DNA from 3 places in the Kitasatospora sp. NPDC092286 genome. Region 1 is predicted to be linked to each of the others. Evidence: riboswitches for the same ligand, from Rfam matches in the RefSeq annotation. Region 1 holds a riboswitch; each other region holds the start of a gene.
What was found. Region 1 has a riboswitch for thiamine pyrophosphate ahead of thiC (phosphomethylpyrimidine synthase ThiC). Riboswitches for the same ligand answer to the same signal wherever they lie in the genome.

Region 1 (5,803 bases):
CGGGCCTACACCAGCTATCTGCTGGCGACCGTCTACGGTGGTTCCTTCGCCGAGGCCGTCGGCGCGGTGCTGCCCTGCTACTGGATCTATGCCCGGGTCGGTGACGAACTGCTCGCCAAGGGCTCCCCCGACCCGCTCTACGCGAAGTGGATCGCGACCTACGGGGACGAGACGTTCCAGGCCGTGGTGCGGCGGGTGCTGGCGCTCACCGACCGGCTCGGCGAGGAGATCTCCCCGGCGGAGCGCCGCCGGGTGGTCGAGCACTTCACCACCACCTCGCGCTACGAGTGGATGTTCTGGGACGCCGCCTGGCGTGGCGAGACCTGGCCGGTCTGATCCTCCTGGCCGGTCTGATCCTCAGGGGAGCCCCCGGGGGTCGGAGTCGGGGTGATCTCGGGGTTCTCTCCGGGCCGTTGGCTCTCGTTCCGGCACTTGCGGCCCCGTACGATCGAAGTATCGAAAGCAAACGGGATGCGGCACCGGACGGCAGCCGGCCCCGAGGGGAGAGAAGGAACGGACATGGCTGAGTTCTGGAAGTCGCTGCCCTCCTGGGTGCGCAACATCGTCGTCCCGGTGCTGGTGCTGATCCTGGCCTGGAACATCGTGGGGTTCGTGTTCGGCGTCGTCGGCGCCCTGCTGAGCGTGGTCATCAAGCTGCTGGTGGTGGTCGGCATCGCCGCCGCCGTGGTGATCCTGGTGAAGAAGGCCGCCAAGAGCTGACCCGTACGGACCCCGGACGCCCGTACCCCCTGCGTGGGGTGCGGGCGCCGGTCGTTCTGGTGGCGGCGGACAACCGACAACTAACAGATAACAGATAACAGAAAACGAATGTTGAAAGTCGTCATCCGTTACCTGTCATCCGTCAGCTGTCGTCCGCCGACCGTCGGACCCGGGCCTCCGTCACCGCGCGGTCCTCGATCGGCACCTGCTGGACCGGCCCCGGTTTCGGCCCCGGCGCCGGAGCCGCCGGTTGTTCCGGACCGTGCATGGTGGTGAGCAGCTGCCGGGCGAGGCCGAGGCCGGTGCCGCCCATGGTGAGGGCCTTGGCGAACAGCTCGCCCACCCCGTCGGCGCCGTTCAGCAGGATCATGTGCTCGACATTGCCGAAGGACTCGGCGGCGGCCAGCACGATGTCCGGCCACTTCTCCGCCAACTCCTGTGCCACCACGGCCTCCTGGTTCTCCGAGAGGGCGGCGGCCCGGGCCCGGATGCCCTCGGCCTTGGCGAGCCCGATCGCCCGGGTCGCCTCCGCGTCCGCCAGACCGCGGGCCTCGGCGGAGGCGGCCTCCGCCTCCCCGGTGGCCCTGGTCGCCTCGGCGGCGGCGAGCCCGCGCAGCTTGGTGGCCTCCGCGGCGGCCGCGGCGGCGATCTTGACCTGGCCGGCCTCGGCCGCCGCCTTCAGCTCGGTCTCCTGGGCCTGCGCCTGGGCGGCGGAGATCCGGGCGTCGCGGTCGGCCTCGGCCCTGGTGCGGGTCTCGTACGCCTTGGCGTCGGCCGGCTTGCGGACGTCGATCTGCAGCTGCTGCTCCTTGCGGCGGGCCTCCAGCTCGGCGACCTTGGTCTCCTGGACGACCACCTCCTGCCGGGCGGCGGCCTGGGCGAGCGGTCCGGCCTGCTCGGCGCGGGCGTTGGCGGTGTCCCGTTCGGCCTGGTAGGCGGACTGCTGGATCTGGCTGTTGCGGGTGGCCTCGGCCTTGCGCGCGGCGGCCTCCTGCTCCGCCTCGGTGGCCATCCGGTCGGCCTCGGCCTGGGCGATCCGGGCGTCCCGCTGGACGGCGGCGGCGTGCGGGATGGCGAGGTTCTTGATGTAGCCGGTGGGGTCGATGATCTCCTGGATCTGCAGGGTGTCGATGATCAGCCCGAGCTTCTCCATCTCCAGCCCGGAGGCGGCCCTGGTCTCCCCGGTGAGCCGCTCGCGGTCCCTGATCATGTCCTCGACGGTGAGCCCGCCGACGATCGAGCGCAGGTGGCCGGCGAAGACGTTGTGGACGCGCTGGCTGATCAGCTTCTGCTGGTCGAGAAAGCGCCGGGCGGCATTGGCGATGGAGACCTCGTCGTCGCCGACCTTGAAGATCACCACGCCTTTGACGTGGACCGGGATGCCCTGTGAGGTGACGCATTCGACGTTCAGCTCGGCCTCGTTGAGGTCCAGTGAGAGCCGGCGGACACCCTGGAGGCCCGGCGTGACGAAGGTCCCGCGGCCGGTGACGATCCGGAAGCCCAGACCGTCGCCGACCCCCTCGGTCCGGTGCCGGGAGCCGGAGATGATCAGAGCCTCGTTGGGCTCCGCCACCCGCCACATGAGTTTGAAGAGCGTGATCCCGAAGACCAGCGCGGCGACGACGGCCCCCGCGATGATGAGCACCATGGTTCAACTCCCCCTTCCGGCGCATGAGATGCGCCGGTTCGGATTGTCCGCTCAGGGCAACTCGAAGGAAAGGGAAGTGACGTGACGGGCTGTCACAAGCGTGTCACGGGAAGACCGGTGCCACATAGACGGTCCGGGGCGGGTGGTACTCGACCACCACCACCGGTGTGCCGACCGACAGCCGGTCGCCCGGTACGGCGAGGTAGGCCAGGAAGGCCTCCGTCCCCTGGCGCTCCCTGACGTGCACCATCACCTCGCCGACCAGACCGGCTCCGACCGGACCGGTGACCCGCCCTGTGCTTCCGACCACTACGGCCTCCCTCGTCGCCTGCCCGTGTGACTGCCAGTCTGCCGGGCCGGGCTCCCCCGGTGGGCCCGCCGGCCGAATCGCCGGGCACCGACCCCCTCTGGACCAGCCGCGATCGGCTCGCTACGGTGTTGGACGTCATGCGCGGGCAATACCGCCTGCGGACACGGGAGCTCGGAGCACCGGGCTGAGAGGGCGCTGACCGGGACGTCGCTGGACGTGCCGAACGCTGCGCCGACCGCAGGAACCTGACCGGGTAATGCCGGCGTAGGGAGTTGAAGGTCTGATGACCACTTTTGATGCACAGCCGCAGTCTGCCCAGAACGCCGCCGTCAGCAGCGCGGGCACCGGCTATCCGACCCCGGCCTGGCGCAAGGCCTACCGCGACGGGTCCCGCCCCGACCTGCGCGTTCCGTACCGCGAGGTCGTGCTCACCAACGAGAAGAGCGTCCCGCTCTACGACACCTCCGGGCCGTACACCGACCCGGCGTACGAGCCCGACGTACGGCGCGGCCTGCCCGCGCTGCGCGACGCGTGGATCCGCCAGCGCGGCGACGTCGAGGAGTACGACGGCCGCGAGGCCCGCCCCGAGGACGACGGGATCAAGCACACCTCGCCGCGCGGCGGAAACCTGAAGAACCTGGACGCCGTCTTCCCCGGCCGCCCGCGCCGCCCCCTGCGCGGCCGCGGCGACGTCGCAGTCACCCAGCTCGGCTACGCCAAGCGCGGAATCGTGACCCCGGAGATGGAGTTCGTCGCCCTGCGCGAGGGCCTGGCGCCGGAGTTCGTCCGCTCCGAGGTGGCGCGCGGCCGGGCCGTCATCCCGGTCAACGTGAACCACCCCGAGGTCGAGCCGGCCGCCATCGGCACCAACTTCCTGGTGAAGATCAACGCCAATATCGGCAACTCCGCCGTCACCTCCTCGATCGAGGAGGAGGTGGAGAAGATGACCTGGGCCACCCGCTGGGGCGCGGACACCGTGATGGACCTCTCCACCGGCCGCAACATCCACACCACCCGCGAGTGGATCCTGCGAAACTCCCCCGTGCCGATCGGCACCGTGCCGCTCTACCAGGCGCTGGAGAAGGTCGACGGCAAGGCCGAGGACCTCAGCTGGGACGTCTACCGCGACACCGTCGTCGAGCAGTGCGAGCAGGGCGTGGACTACATGACCGTCCACGCCGGAGTGCTGCTGCGGTACGTCCCGCTGACGGCCCGCCGCAAGACCGGCATCGTCTCGCGCGGCGGCTCGATCATGGCCGCCTGGTGTCTGGCGCACCACCGGGAGAACTTCCTCCACACCAACTTCGAGGAGCTCTGCGACATCCTCGCCCGCTACGACGTCACCTTCTCGCTCGGTGACGGCCTGCGGCCCGGTTCGATCGCCGACGCCAACGACGAGGCGCAGTTCGCCGAACTCCGGACGCTGGGCGAACTCGGCCGGATCGCCCGGGCCAAGGACGTCCAGGTGATGATCGAGGGCCCGGGCCACGTCCCGATGAACAAGATCAAGGAGAACATGGATCTCCAGCGGGAGATCTGCGACGAGGCGCCGTTCTACACCCTCGGCCCGCTGACCACCGATGTCGCCCCCGGCTACGACCACATCACCTCGGGCATCGGCGCCGCGATGATCGCCTGGTGGGGCACCGCGATGCTCTGCTACGTCACCCCCAAGGAGCACCTGGGCCTGCCCAACCGGGACGACGTGAAGACCGGCGTCATCACCTACAAGATCGCCGCCCACGCCGCCGACCTCGCCAAGGGCCACCCCGGCGCCCAGGCCTGGGACGACGCCCTCTCCGACGCCCGCTTCGAGTTCCGCTGGGAGGACCAGTTCAACCTGGCCCTCGACCCGGAGACGGCCCGCGCCTTCCACGACGAGACCCTCCCCGCGGAGCCCGCCAAGACGGCCCACTTCTGTTCCATGTGCGGCCCGAAGTTCTGCTCGATGAAGATCAGCAAATCCATCAATGAGAAGTTCGGCAACGGCGCTCCCTCCCCGGAGTACGACGAGGAGGCCGTCGAGGGCATGAAGGCCATGTCCGAGGAGTTCAAGGCCCAGGGCAACAAGGTCTACCTGCCCCTGGCGGACTGACACACCACGCACGAGCGCCGTCCCGATCGACGCGGGACGGCGCTCGGCTCGGGAGGACCTGGTAGCCGGCGGAACACGTCGACCTATGCTCGGCCCATGACGCTCTACTTCGATCCTGAGGCAGCACTTGGCGAGGACCGAGAGGCGTTCCGGGGCAAGTGGGAGGACTGTCTCTGGCTCAACGTCCCCGGGCCCTTCTACGGAGGCGAGACCGACACCTGCCGGACGGGCCGGATCTCCGCGCCCCAACACGTCCTCTACGGCGGTGAGTACCTGACCGAGTACGTCTACCGCCAGCCTCGGACTCCGGCGGAGGTCGCCCGGCTGGTCGAGGCGGCCGACTGTGACCCGTTCCTCGGCTACGGCTGCGACGGTGACGCGCACTGGACGCCGGAGGCGGTCCGTGAGTGGTGGCGTGACCGCGGTCGGATCACGCAGTACCTCTCCGGCCACGACTGGGCCAGCATCGACTGGGCCGAGCAGGGAGTGGAGGCTGCTGTCCGGGACTACGAGACCTACATGGCCGGCGGCCTTGCGACGGACCTGCGAATCTACCTCTACCGGCTGGAGGAGGGCAGATCTCCCGCTCTCGAAGATCCGCTGCCCCTGCTGTAGTTGACAGCACTCCAATGTGCTGGCTTCGGGCTGAAGTTGTCCTCGATGAAGATCAGTCAAAAGATCCGGGCCGAGCACGGCGAGGGCTCCAGTGCCGTGGAGACCGAGTTCGACGCCGAGGCCCTGGCGGGCATGAAGGCCAAGTCCGAGGAGTTCGCCGCCCAGGGCAACCGGGTCTACCTCCCGCTCGCGGACTGATCGGGCTCCACCGTCGGCATGGGCCGGGAGCGAAGCCGGGCTCGCGGCCCATGCCGACCGACAGCAGTGCCGGGAGCGAAGCCGGGCTCGCGGCCCATGCCGACCGACAGCAGTGCCGGGAAGCGGAGGGGCTTCCCGGCACTGCGCTCAGGCTGCCCGCCCGGCGCTGTAAATGATCGTTATGGGCAGGTGCCGCACGTTGAGGCGGTTCGCATCC
Region 2 (5,803 bases), on a different contig from region 1:
TGACCGTCACCACCGTGTGCTGCGGGCGGCGCTCGCCGGCGGCGGGGGACTGGCTGGAGACCTTGCCGGTGCCGAACAGGTTGACGCCGCTGCTCTGCATGGCGAACCCGGCGGCCTGGAGCGCCTTGGCGGCGTCGTCCTTGGACATCCCGGTCACGTCCGGAACGGGCACCATGCCCTTGCTCACCACCAGCGAGACCGGGGTGTTCTCCGGCAGCCGCTGCCCGGCCGCCGGCGAACTGCTGATCACCGAGCCCTCCGGCACGGTGTCGTCGTACGTCTCGGTCACGCCGCCCCGGGCCAGCTGGACGCCGGAGAGGGCGGCCGCGGCCTGCTCGGCGGACTTCCCGGTGACGTCCGGCACGGCGATCCGCTTGGGACCCCGGGAGACGGAGACGGCGACGGCGTCGCTCTTGCGGGCCCGCGCCCCCACCCCCGGATCGGAGGAGATGATCTGCCCGGCCGGGACGGTCTCGCTGTACACCTCGGTGAAGCGCCCGTGCATGCCGACGCCGTCCAGGATGCGCTGCGCCTCCGCGCGGTCCTTGCCGAGCACGCTCGGCACCGTCCCGTACAGCGCCCCGGAGAGCGCGTACGTGGTGCCGCCGACCAGCAGCGCCAGGACCGCCAGCACGGAGGCCCAGATCAGCGGGGTGCGCGGCAGCCGGCGCAGCGGGCCCGGGCGCCGGGTGCGCACCGGCGCCGGCTCGTCGTACGGGCGGGGCTCGGTGAGCAACTGGTCCATCAGCTCCGGCGGGACGTCCAGCACGCTGGTGCGCTCGGTCTCCGGGGCGGCGGGACCGGCCGCGGGGCGGATCACCGAGGTCGGCTCGCTGGTCGGGTACTGCGGGCTGGGCCGGGTGGAGGCGGGCGGTTCGGCGTCCAGCCGGGCCGGGGTGAGCGTGCGGCGTACCCGCTGGAGGGCGGCCAGCAGCTCGACCGCGTCGTACGGGCGGGCCTTCGGGTCGCGCGCGCAGGCGCCGGCCACTATGGCGTCGAGCTCGGGGCCGACCCCGGGGACGGCCAGGGACGGCGCGGGGACGTCCTCGTGCAGGTGGCGGTACATGACCTGGACGGGGTTCTCGCCGGTGTGCGGTCGGTGGCCGGTGAGCATCTCGTACAGCAGGATGCCGGCCGCGTAGACGTCCACCCGCTGGTCGGTCCCGGCGCCGGGGCGGATCTGTTCGGGGGCCAGGTAGGAGACGGTGCCCAGGACGGTGCCGGCGGTCGCGGTGGTGGAGGTCGCGGTGGTGGAGGTCGCGGTGGTGGAGGTGGCCGCGCCGTCGGCGGTGTTCAGCACCCGGACCAGGCCGAAGTCGGCGACCTTGACCAGGCCGTCGTCGGTGATCAGCACGTTCTCCGGCTTGACGTCCCGGTGGACCAGACCGGCCCGGTGGGCGGCGCCGAGCGCGGCCAGCACCGGCTCCAGGATGTCCAGGGCCGCCCGGATGGAGAGCGCGCCGCGGTCGCGCAGCAGGTCGCGCAGGGTGCGGCCGGGCACGTACTCCATCGCGAGGAAGACGGTGCCGCCGTCCGCGCCCTGGTCGAAGACGTTGACCACATTGGGGTGCGCCAGCCGGGCCACCGCCTTGGCCTCGCGGATGAACCGGCCGGTGAAGCCGTCGTCCCCGGCGAGCGAGGGGTGCATCACCTTGAGGGCCACGACCCGGTCGAGCCTGGTGTCGGTACCCCGGTACACGGTGGACATCCCGCCGGCCGCGATGCGCTGCTCGACCCGGTACCGGCCGTCGAGCAGGGTACCGATCAGCGGGTCGTGCAATGCCATGTCCACCCGGTGATTCTAGTGGCGCGGGCCGGGGCGGGACCCCGGGCGACACCGCGCCCGGGGCCTCTGTGCCCGGCTTGTGACACGCCCCGGCGCGCCCGGGTCAGAACGCCGGGTGCTCGCGGGTGTCCAGGTCGGCCCGGCCGGCCATGGCCGAGGAGGCCTCGGCGTGGAAGCGGCGCGGGATCCGGCCCGCCCGGTACGCCAGCCGGCCGGCCTCGGCGGCGTGCCGCATCGCGTCGGCCATCAGCACCGGGTCCTGGGCGCGGGTCACCGCCGAGGCCAGCATCACCGCGGCGCAGCCCAGCTCCATCGCCAGCGCCACGTCCGAGGCGGTGCCGGCGCCCGCGTCCAGGATCACCGGGACCCGGGCGCTCTCCACGATCAGCTGGAAGTTGTGCGGGTTGCGGATGCCCAGGCCGGAGCCGATCGGGGAGCCCAGCGGCATGATCGCCGCGCAGCCGACGTCCTCCAGCTTCCGTGCCAGCACCGGGTCGTCGTTGGTGTACGGCAGCACGGTGAAGCCGTCGTCGACCAGGGTCTCGGCGGCGTCCAGCAGCTCGATCGGATCGGGCAGCAGGGTCCGCTCGTCCGCGATGACCTCCAGCTTCACCCAGTCGGTGCCGAGCGCCTCGCGGGCCAGCCGGGCGGTCAGCACCGCCTCTCCGGCCGTGAAGCAGCCGGCCGTGTTGGGCAGCACCCGGATGCCGTTGCGGACCAGCACGTCCAGGACGGAGCCCTGGGTGGTGGCGTCGACCCGGCGCATCGCCACCGTGGTGAGCTCGGTGCCGGAGACCCGCAGCGCCTGCTCCAGGATCTCCAGGCTGGGCGCGCCACCGGTGCCCATGATCAGCCGGGAGCCGAACGTGGTCCCGGCGATGTCCAGCAGGTCGTCCGCCATGGTCAGCCTCCCTGGACGGCGGTGAGGATCTCGATCCGGTCACCCGCGGCGAGCCGGGTCCGCGGCCACGAACCACGCGGCACCACGGTCTCGTTGAGCGCGGCGGCGACGCCGGAGTTGGCGGCGCTCAGCGCGGCCACCACCTCGGCGAGGGTGGTGGTGGCGGGCACCTGCCGGGGCTCGCCGTTGACGGTCAGTGCGATCTCGCTCATGCGGGGGCCTTCGTGGTGGAGCGGGCGGGGGAGAAGCGGGTGGGGGTGAACGGCGCCGCCAGGGCGGGCGTCTCGCCGGTGGTCAGGTACTCGGCGACCAGATCGGCCGTCACCGGGGTGAGCAGCACGCCGTTGCGGTAGTGGCCGGTGGCGGCGACGAGGCCGGGCAGGGCGGTCGGACCGATCAGCGGGGCGTTGTCCGGGGAGCCGGGGCGCAGTCCGGCGGAGGTCTCCACCAGGGGCAGCTCGGTGATGCCGGGGACGAGCTCGTGCGCGTCGCGCAGCAGCTCGTACACCCCGCCGGCGGTGACGGTGGTGTCGTACCCCTGCTCCTCGCTGGTGGCACCGATCACCAGCTCGCCGTTCTCCCGGGGCACCAGATAGAGGTGCCGGCCGCGCACCACCGCGCGCACGTTGCGGGAGAGGAACGGCCGGTACGGCTCGGGCACCCGCAGCCGCAGGATCTGCCCCTTCACCGGGCGGATCGCGGGGAGCACGCCCTCGGGCAGGCCGGGCAGCCGGTGGCTGTGCGGACCGGCGGCGAGCACGATCCGGTCGGCGGTGACGGTCTCCAGTGTGTCCAGCCGGGCGCCGACCGCGCGGTCGTTCTCGACCAGCAGTTCGGTGGCCTCGGCGCGGTGCAGCAGGACGCCGGCCCGCTCGCAGGCGAGGACCAGCGCCCTGACCAGCCGGCGGCCGTCCACCTGGTGGTCGTCGGTGACGTGCAGACCGCCCCGGACGCCGGGGGCGAGCATGGGTTCGAGCCTGCGGGCCTCGCGGCCGGTGAGCCAGTGCGAGTCCAGGCCGAGCCGCTGGTGGAAGGCGTGCAGTTCACGCAGTTCCGCGCGGTCGTCGGAGTCCAGGGCGACGGCGACGGTGCCGCACTGGCGGTAGCCGGTGTCCTGGCCGCCGCTCGCCTCGGTGAGTTCGGCGGCGAAGGCGGCATAGCGCTCGTTGGATGCCATCCCGAGGCGGAGCAACGGCTCCTCGCCGTACTGGAGTTCGGTGACGGGGGCGAGCATGCCGGCCGCGACCCGGGCGGCGCCGCCGCCGTGCGCCGGGTCGATCACCACGATGTTCCCCAGCCCGCGCCGGGCCGCGCGCCAGGCGACGGCGAGGCCGATGATGCCCCCGCCGATCACCAGGACGTCGGCATGCGCGCCCTTGGCCAAGCGTGTCAAAGTCGCTGCTCTCCCTTCGCCGGTATGACCCGGATCAGGTTCGGACGGTCGCAGGCCGTGTCAGCCCGCCTCTCAGCCCGGTCCGCCGGGCTCCCGTGAATTGGTGCCACCACCTTAACTCCGCGTCCCGCCCCGGCCGAAGGCGCGTACGAGGGGTGGACCCGAGCCCGGGTGGGGCCCGGACGGACGGCCGCCGCTGAGTACAGTGACGGCGTGGCAGAGCTGAGCGGGACGGATCAGGTGGTCGTGGTCGGGGCCGGGCTGGCCGGGGCGCAGTGCGCCGCGGGGCTGCGGCAGGGCGGCTGGCGGGGGCGGATCGTGCTGGTCGGCGAGGAGCCCCACGCGCCGTACGACCGGCCGCCGCTCTCCAAGGAGGTGCTGCTCGGCAAGGCCGATGCCACCACCCTCGACCTCGACTTCGCGGACCTGGGCGTCGAACTGCTCACCGGCCGCCGCGCCACCGGCCTCACCCCCGGGGTGCTGCACACCGACGCCGGCGATCTGCCGTACGGCACGCTGGTGATCGCCACCGGTGCCGCCCCGCGGGCCCTGCCCGGCGCCGAGCGCGCGCACCTGCTGCACACCCTGGACGACGCGCTGGCGCTGCGTGCCCTGCTCCGGCCGGGCCTGCGCCTGGTGCTGGTCGGCGCGGGCTGGATCGGCGCCGAGGTGTCCACCGCCGCCCGGGCGGCGGGGTGCGAGGTCACGGTCGTCGAGATGGGCCCGGCGCCCGTCCCCGGCGCGCTGCCCGCCGGGATCGGCCGGGCGATGGCCGCCTGGTACGCCGAGGCCGGGGTGGACCTGCGCTGCGGCGTCGGGGTCGCGGCGGTGGAGCCCGGCGCGGTGCTGCTGGCGGACGGCTCGCACCTGCCGGCCGACGAGGTGCTGGTCGGGATCGGCGCCCGGCCGGCCACCGGCTGGCTGGCCGGCTCCGGCGTCGAACTGGACGCGGCCGGTGCCGTCCTGGTGGACGAGCGGCTGCGCACCAGCCTGCCCGGCGTCTTCGCCGCGGGGGACTGCGTCAGCTATCCGTCGGCGCGCTCCGGCGTCCGGCTGGCCGTCCAGCACTGGGACCACGCGCTGCAGTCCGGCGCGGCGGCGGCCGCCGCCGTCCTCGGCGCGCAGGCGCCCTACGATCCGGTGCCGTACTTCTGGTCGGAGCAGTTCGGCCGCATGGTCCAGTACGCCGGGCGGCACGGGGCCGGTGACGAGCCGCTGTGGCGCGGTTCACCCGGGGAGCCGTCCTGGTCGGTGCTCTGGCTGCGCGATGGTGTGCCGCGCGCCCTGCTCGCGGTGGACCGTCCGCGCGACCTCGCCCAGGGCCGCCGGCTGATCGAGCGCGGTACGGCGCTGGACCCGGCCCTGGCGGCGGACCCCGCGGTGCCGCTGAAGTCGGCGCTTGCCGGGTAGCGCGGCGGGGCCCGCGGGCGGCCGCCCCGGTGCTCGACGGACCTGTGACGGGTGTGCGGCGGGTGGTGAGTGGTGCGCGGCGGGCCGTGGAGGTGGCAGTCTGGTGGCGTGAGTGAGATCGAAAGCAAGATTGAAACCCTCGTTTCCGAGTGGATGTACCTGCCCGACATCTCGGAGCAGTGGGGCGTGCGGGTCACCGAGGTCCGCGACCTGGTCCGCAGCGGCGGGCTGATCGCGGTCCGGCGCGGCCCGAACAAGTCGCTGCAGGTGCCTGCCGCGTTCATCGACGGCCAGGGCCTGGTCAAGCACCTGT
Region 3 (5,803 bases), on a different contig from region 1:
CGGCCCCGGAAACGGACCGGGTGCTTGGTCTCGATCGCCAGGTCCACCGGGCGTCCGCAGTCCGCGACCAGCTCCAGCAGGCTCTCCAGCCGCAGAACGCCCCGCAGCTCCGGGTCCGCGCTCGGTGCGCCCGTCTTCCAGGCGCCGAAGTCGTGCGCCTCCAGCTCGGCCAGCGTCATCGCGGACACCGTGCCGCGGCCGTCCGAGACCCGGCCGATCCTGCGGTCGTGCACACAGACCAGATGCCCGTCGGCCGTGACCCGGACATCGCACTCGACCGCGTCGGCGCCCTCGGTGAGCGCCCGCCGGTAGGCGGCGAGCGTGTGCTCGGGCAGTGCGTACGAGGATCCGCGGTGGGCGATCACCTGGACGGACGGCGCGGTGCGCGCCGCCGCCGGGGGGAGGTCGGGGCTGGTCACACGTCCCACGATAGGCGGCGGAAGTGACGCGAAAACGAAGACGGCCCCAACCTGAGGGGCCGTCTTCGCGTGGGGGGGCGGATCAGTCCCGCGCGTCCCGGCGGGTCAGCGGGGTGAGCGCCCAGGTGGCCAGGGCCGGCACCAGGAAGCCGAACAGCGAGGCCGAGGTCCACTCCTGCGGGGTGAAGTGCAGCGCCTCCTGGACGGAGGTCCAGAAGTCCGTCCACCAGCCGGCGATCGCGGTCGGCGCGATCAGCTGGTAGACGACGAAGCCCAGCGCCCACGGCAGCAGCATCAGCCGGCGGGACGGCGCGTCGGCGGAGAGGTTCCAGCCGCGCCGGCCGGCGCCGAGGAAGTAGTCGACCGCCAGCACCGCGAACATCGGCACGAACACCGAGCCGATCAGGCCCAGGAAGGCGTAGTAGGAGTCGGTGAACTCGGTGATCTGCAGAGCCAGCACCGTGATCAGCAGCCCGGTCCCGCCGGTCAGCACCCGGCGGTCCACCCTGGGCAGCAGGTTGTGGACGGACATCGCGGTCGAGTACACGTTGGCGAAGGACTGGTCCGTCTCGCGCAGGACCAGCACCAGCAGGAACGCCCAGCCGGCCCAGACGCCCAGGAAGGAGTCGAAGATCCGGTCCGGGTCGCCGCCGGACTGCAGCAGCGCGATCAGGCCCAGCACGTAGCACCAGACCTGGGCGACGGTGTAGCCGGAGAAGCTGCCCCAGAACGCGGCGCGCGGGGTGCGCGAGTGCCGGGTGTAGTCGGCGGCCAGCGGCACGAAGGAGATCGACACCGCGATCATCGCGTCGGTGGCCTTCAGGAAGCCGTGCCAGTTGCCCGCGCCCGGGTCCGGCACGCCGTGCCGGCCCAGCTGGACGGTGAAGTACACCATCGCGACCGCGACCGCCCCGGCGACGAACCGCCGCAGCACCGCGATCGAGCCCAGCGGCCAGATGGTCAGCGCGGTGGTCAGCGCGCCCGCCAGCAGGACGAAGGCCCAGCGGTAGCCCTCGGTGTGGACGACGGTCTGCGCGCCCATCGCGATCACCAGCAGCTCGTACACGCCCCAGCCGATGCACTGGACGATGTTCAGCACCGTCGGCACGTACGAGAGCTTCGTCCCGAACAGCCCGCGCAGGTTCGCCATCGCCGGTGCGCCGGTACGGGCCCCGATCAGGGCGGCCACACCGAGCATCGCGGTGCCGACCACGGTCCCGGCCGCGATCGCGGTCACGGCGGCGGCCAGGGAGAGCTCGCTGCCCCGCGCGCCCAGCACGGTGGCGGCGGTGGTGAAGCCGATCAGGCTGACGCCGAGGTTCATCCAGAGCGCGAAGTGGTCGCGGAAGCGGAGCGTGCGCGGCGGCTCGGTGTCCAGGACGAGCGGCGCCTCGACCCGCTCGGACCGGTCCGGCCGGTCCAGGACGGCGGTGGCCGCGGCGGCGCCGGTCGCGGTGGGGGAGCCGGGCACGGCGGCGGAACCGGGCACGGGGGGACCGGCGTCGGAGTGAACGGTCGTGGACGGTTCGGAGAAACCCTTGGACGCGGGCGCGCCCGAAGAAGAGGATGGCGAAGCAGGCGGCATGGCCGATACTCCCTACGCCGGCATTACCCGGACAGGTTCCGGCGGTCAGCGCCCCCTCGACGGTCCGCCCACGGACGTCGTGGCGTACGGTCGACCAGCGCACTCTCAGCCTGGGAAGGTCCAAGCTCCCGCGTGTCAGTTGTGAGCGACAGGCTAACCGGCACGGGGGTGAACGCCAAGGCCAGGCGCTGGGCGCCCCGGCCGCGAGGGACATCCGGCGGCGGTGGGCGAGCGGCCGGTGGGGGTGGTGGTTCGGGGGCGTTCGGCCGGGTTTCCGGACGGGGCCGTCGGGCCTGGCTAAGGATTCTTATGACTTCTTCAGAAGGGTCCTTACGGCAATCGAATCGAGTGTGCGAAAAACTATGCTTCTTGGTCCTGTCAGCTATGGAGGTCGTCCGTGAGCACCGAGCGCGAGGTTGGGTCCACCGGGCCGCAGGGGGAACAGCCCTCCGGCGGCCAGGGGGTGGTGGGTCCCGCTCATGACGGTCCGGCGCAGCAGTCCGCGTCCGCCGCTGCCACCCCCGCACAGGCGCCCGCCGACCGGACCACCACCGACGTGGCACCGGCGGTGCCCGCCGCGCCCGCCGCTCCGGCGGCCGGCGGATCCACGCCGACGCTGGCGTTCAGCAAGATCAGCGCCCCGGCGCCGGCCGAGGCACCCGCCGCGGCCGCGGCTGCCGACGCTCCCGTGTCCGCGCCCGCCCCGGTCGAGGCCGGCCACCCCGGCCCGGGGTACATCGACGCCCCGCCGCCGGTCGTGCCGCCCGCCCCGGCGGGGCCGCCGGCCGCGCCCGCCCCGGCGCTCGCCGAGGCCCTGGCCCTGCCGACGGCGCCCGTCGTCAACCCGTACGCCACCACGGGCGCCTCGGCCGCCGCGGCGCACGACCCGTACGGTGCCCCGCCCGCCGCGGCCCATGACCCGTACGGCGCCCCGGCGGGCCCGCCCGCGCAGCAGCACCCCTTCGGCGCGGGCCAGCCGCTCGGCGGCTGGGGCCCGCACGACTCCTCGGCCGGCGGCGCCGGCGGTCCCGGCCACCCCGGCGGCCCGCTCGGCTACCCGCCCGAGTACCCCGGTACGTCCGGCCCCGGCGGTCCGCGCAAGAAGCGCGGCGGCCTGGTCGCCCTGATCGCCGCCGTCGCCCTGGTCGCCGGTGTGGCCGGCGGCGCGCTCGGCGTGACCATCGCCGACCGCAACGACAACAGCGCCAGCTCCGCGAACGACCGCCGCAGCACCACCGTGCAGGCCAACAGCCCGGAGAAGAACGAGCCCGCCCCCGGCTCCGTCGCCGGCATCGCGCAGAAGGCGCTGCCCAGCGTCGTCACCATCAAGGCGCAGGGCAACGGCGAGTCCGGCACCGGCACCGGCTTCGTCTTCGACACCGAGGGCCACATCCTCACCAACAACCACGTGGTGGCGCCCGCCTCCAACGGCGGCAAACTGACCGTCAAGTTCGCCGACGGCAGCTCCTACAACGCCTCCGTGCTCGGCCGCGCCGAGGGCTACGACGTGGCCGTGGTCAAGCTGGACAACCCCCCGAAGGGGGACAAGCTGACCCCGCTTCCGCTGGCCGACTCCGACAAGGTCAACGTCGGCGACTCCACCATCGCCATCGGTGCCCCGTACGGCCTGGAGTCCACCGTCACCACCGGCATCATCAGCGCGAAGGACCGCCCGGTCGCCTCCGGCGACGAGACCGGCGCCCAGTCCTCGTACATGAACGCCCTGCAGACCGACGCCTCGATCAACCCCGGCAACTCCGGCGGCCCGCTGCTCGACTCCAGCGGCGCGGTGGTCGGCATCAACTCGGCGATCCAGTCCAACGCCTCCAGCACCGGCCGGGCCGGCAGCATCGGCCTCGGCTTCGCCATCCCGATCAACCAGGCCAAGTGGGTCGCCGAGACCCTGATCAAGACCGGCAAGCCCGTCTACGCCAAGCTCGACGTCCTCCGCAACGACGACTACAAGGGCGACGGCGCACAGATCCAGACCCGCGACATCCAGGGCACCCCGGCCGTCACCCCCGGCGGCGCGGCCGACAAGGCGGGCCTCAAGCCCGGCGACGTCATCACCAAGCTCGGCGGCAGCCCGATCGAGAACGGCCCCGCCCTGGTCAGCAAGATCTGGACGCACAAGCCCGGCGAGACCGTCGACGTCGAGTACACCCGCAACGGCCAGACCTTCAACACCAAGGTCACCCTCACCGAGCGCGTCGGCGACTGACCCCGTCCCCGAAACCCTGTGCACCGAACCCCGCCGGACCCGTTAGGCTGACCTCCGCCTGGAGAGCTGCCCGAGCGGCCTAAGGGAACAGTCTTGAAAACTGTCGTGGCGTGACCCGTCACCGTGGGTTCGAATCCCACGCTCTCCGCTGGTAGGAGAAACCGCCTGCTCAGGGCGGGTGTTGGCCCCAGGCCGACACCCGCCCTTCGCGTTTTCCACCGGGGTGGAGGCGGTGGGCCGACCGTGGGCCGGGGGCGGCGGGTTCACCTGAACGGGGGGTTTGGGGTGGGGGCGTCCTTGTGGGTGCGGCGAGGGGGCGTGTGCCGGGGGTAAGGGGCGGACTGCCCTGGGAGTGGGCCCGGCGAGGAGACACGGATGGCCTGGTACCCCGGCGCTGAGAAGATGGAGCTTCAGCCCGAGTCGGACGCGCAGCCGGCGATCGTGCCGACGCAGGTGATCTTTCACAGCATGGCGGCGCCCTGGACGCCGCGCCGCATCTACGAGTACTGGCGGGACTCGACCAACCTGGAGTCGCACTTCGGGGTCGGCTACGACGGCGGCATCGCCCAGTACATCGGCACCCAGACCCGGGCCGACGCCAACATGGCCGCGAACCACCGGCCGGACGGCACCGGCGCGGTGAGCATCGAGTCGGCCAGCAACGACCAGCACACCGATCCGTGGACGGCCGCGCAGATCGGGACGTTCATCGCGGTCGGGGTCTGGCTGCACCAGCGGCACGGCATCCCGCTGCGGGTCTGCCGCACCGCCGACGACCCCGGTTACGGCTTTCACCGGCTCTTCCCGGAGTGGTCGGACGGTGGCACCGCCTGCCCCGGCGACGCCCGGGTGCAGCAGTTCCACGGTCTCGTCCTGCCGGGCATCGTGGCCGGCGCGGGCGGTGCTCCGCCGCCCCCGTCCCGGTCGACGCCGGGGCCGGCCCGTTACCGGGTGACCATCAACGGCCTGGAGTACGGGTACGGCGCGCACGGCCCGCAGGTCCGGCAGGTGGGCGACGCGCTGGTGGCGTCCGGGCACGGCTCGCACTACACGGCCGGTCCGGACGAGGACTGGCGGGACGCCGACACCCTCAACTACCAGGACTACCAGCTCAGTCTGGGCTACGCGGGGGCCGCCGCGGACGGCGTGCCGGGCGAGGATTCGCTGCGCCGGCTGCTCGGCACGCTGCCCTCGCCCCGGCGCGTCTCGGTGGCGCACATCGTCGCGGCCGCCCGGACCGACCCCGGCGCCGAACAGGGCCACCGGACGTACGGACCCGAGGTGCGGATCGTCGAACAGGCGCTGGCCGACGAGGGGTACCTGGAGCAGCGCTGGGTGGACGGCTCGCTCGGCACCAGGACGGTGCAGGCGTACGCGGCCTTCCAGCGCAGTCTCGGCTACTCGGGCGCGGACGCGAACGGGATCCCCGGTCAACGCAGCCTCCAAGTGCTCGGCCGGCGGCGCGGGTTCGACGTCACGGACTGAGGCGGCATGGACCGAGGTGGTGAGGACGGCGGCCCGGCCGTGGGTGCCGGTGCTTGACCATGACACGGTGTGAGGGTCTGCACTGGGAGCCAT

Region 2: linked by a shared signal. The riboswitch ahead of thiO (glycine oxidase ThiO) and the one ahead of thiC (phosphomethylpyrimidine synthase ThiC) in region 1 are both predicted to bind thiamine pyrophosphate.
Region 3: linked by a shared signal. The riboswitch ahead of ACIQIB_RS29175 (purine-cytosine permease family protein) and the one ahead of thiC (phosphomethylpyrimidine synthase ThiC) in region 1 are both predicted to bind thiamine pyrophosphate.

The regions. Positions count from the first base shown of each region.
Region 1 covers NZ_JBIVRD010000011.1:192,995-198,797, reverse strand. The annotation lists gene tenA (thiaminase II) at 1-336, shown strand, start outside; gene ACIQIB_RS14235 (DUF5326 family protein) at 520-720, shown strand; gene ACIQIB_RS14230 (flotillin family protein) at 863-2,368, opposite strand; gene ACIQIB_RS14225 (hypothetical protein) at 2,472-2,678, opposite strand; TPP riboswitch at 2,832-2,966, shown strand; gene thiC (phosphomethylpyrimidine synthase ThiC) at 2,962-4,773, shown strand; gene ACIQIB_RS14215 (ferredoxin) at 4,870-5,388, shown strand; gene ACIQIB_RS14210 (thiamine biosynthesis protein ThiC) at 5,434-5,586, shown strand.
Region 2 covers NZ_JBIVRD010000034.1:54,522-60,324, reverse strand. The annotation lists gene pknB (Stk1 family PASTA domain-containing Ser/Thr kinase) at 1-1,786, opposite strand, end outside; gene ACIQIB_RS28970 (thiazole synthase) at 1,890-2,687, opposite strand; gene thiS (sulfur carrier protein ThiS) at 2,690-2,899, opposite strand; gene thiO (glycine oxidase ThiO) at 2,896-4,080, opposite strand; TPP riboswitch at 4,075-4,187, opposite strand; gene ACIQIB_RS28955 (FAD-dependent oxidoreductase) at 4,294-5,490, shown strand; gene ACIQIB_RS28950 (Rv2175c family DNA-binding protein) at 5,599-5,803, shown strand, end outside.
Region 3 covers NZ_JBIVRD010000035.1:4,311-10,113, reverse strand. The annotation lists gene ACIQIB_RS29180 (glycerophosphodiester phosphodiesterase family protein) at 1-419, opposite strand, end outside; gene ACIQIB_RS29175 (purine-cytosine permease family protein) at 502-1,908, opposite strand; TPP riboswitch at 1,997-2,146, opposite strand; gene ACIQIB_RS29170 (S1C family serine protease) at 2,402-4,225, shown strand; tRNA gene ACIQIB_RS29165 (tRNA-Ser) at 4,286-4,373, shown strand; gene ACIQIB_RS29160 (peptidoglycan-binding protein) at 4,601-5,710, shown strand.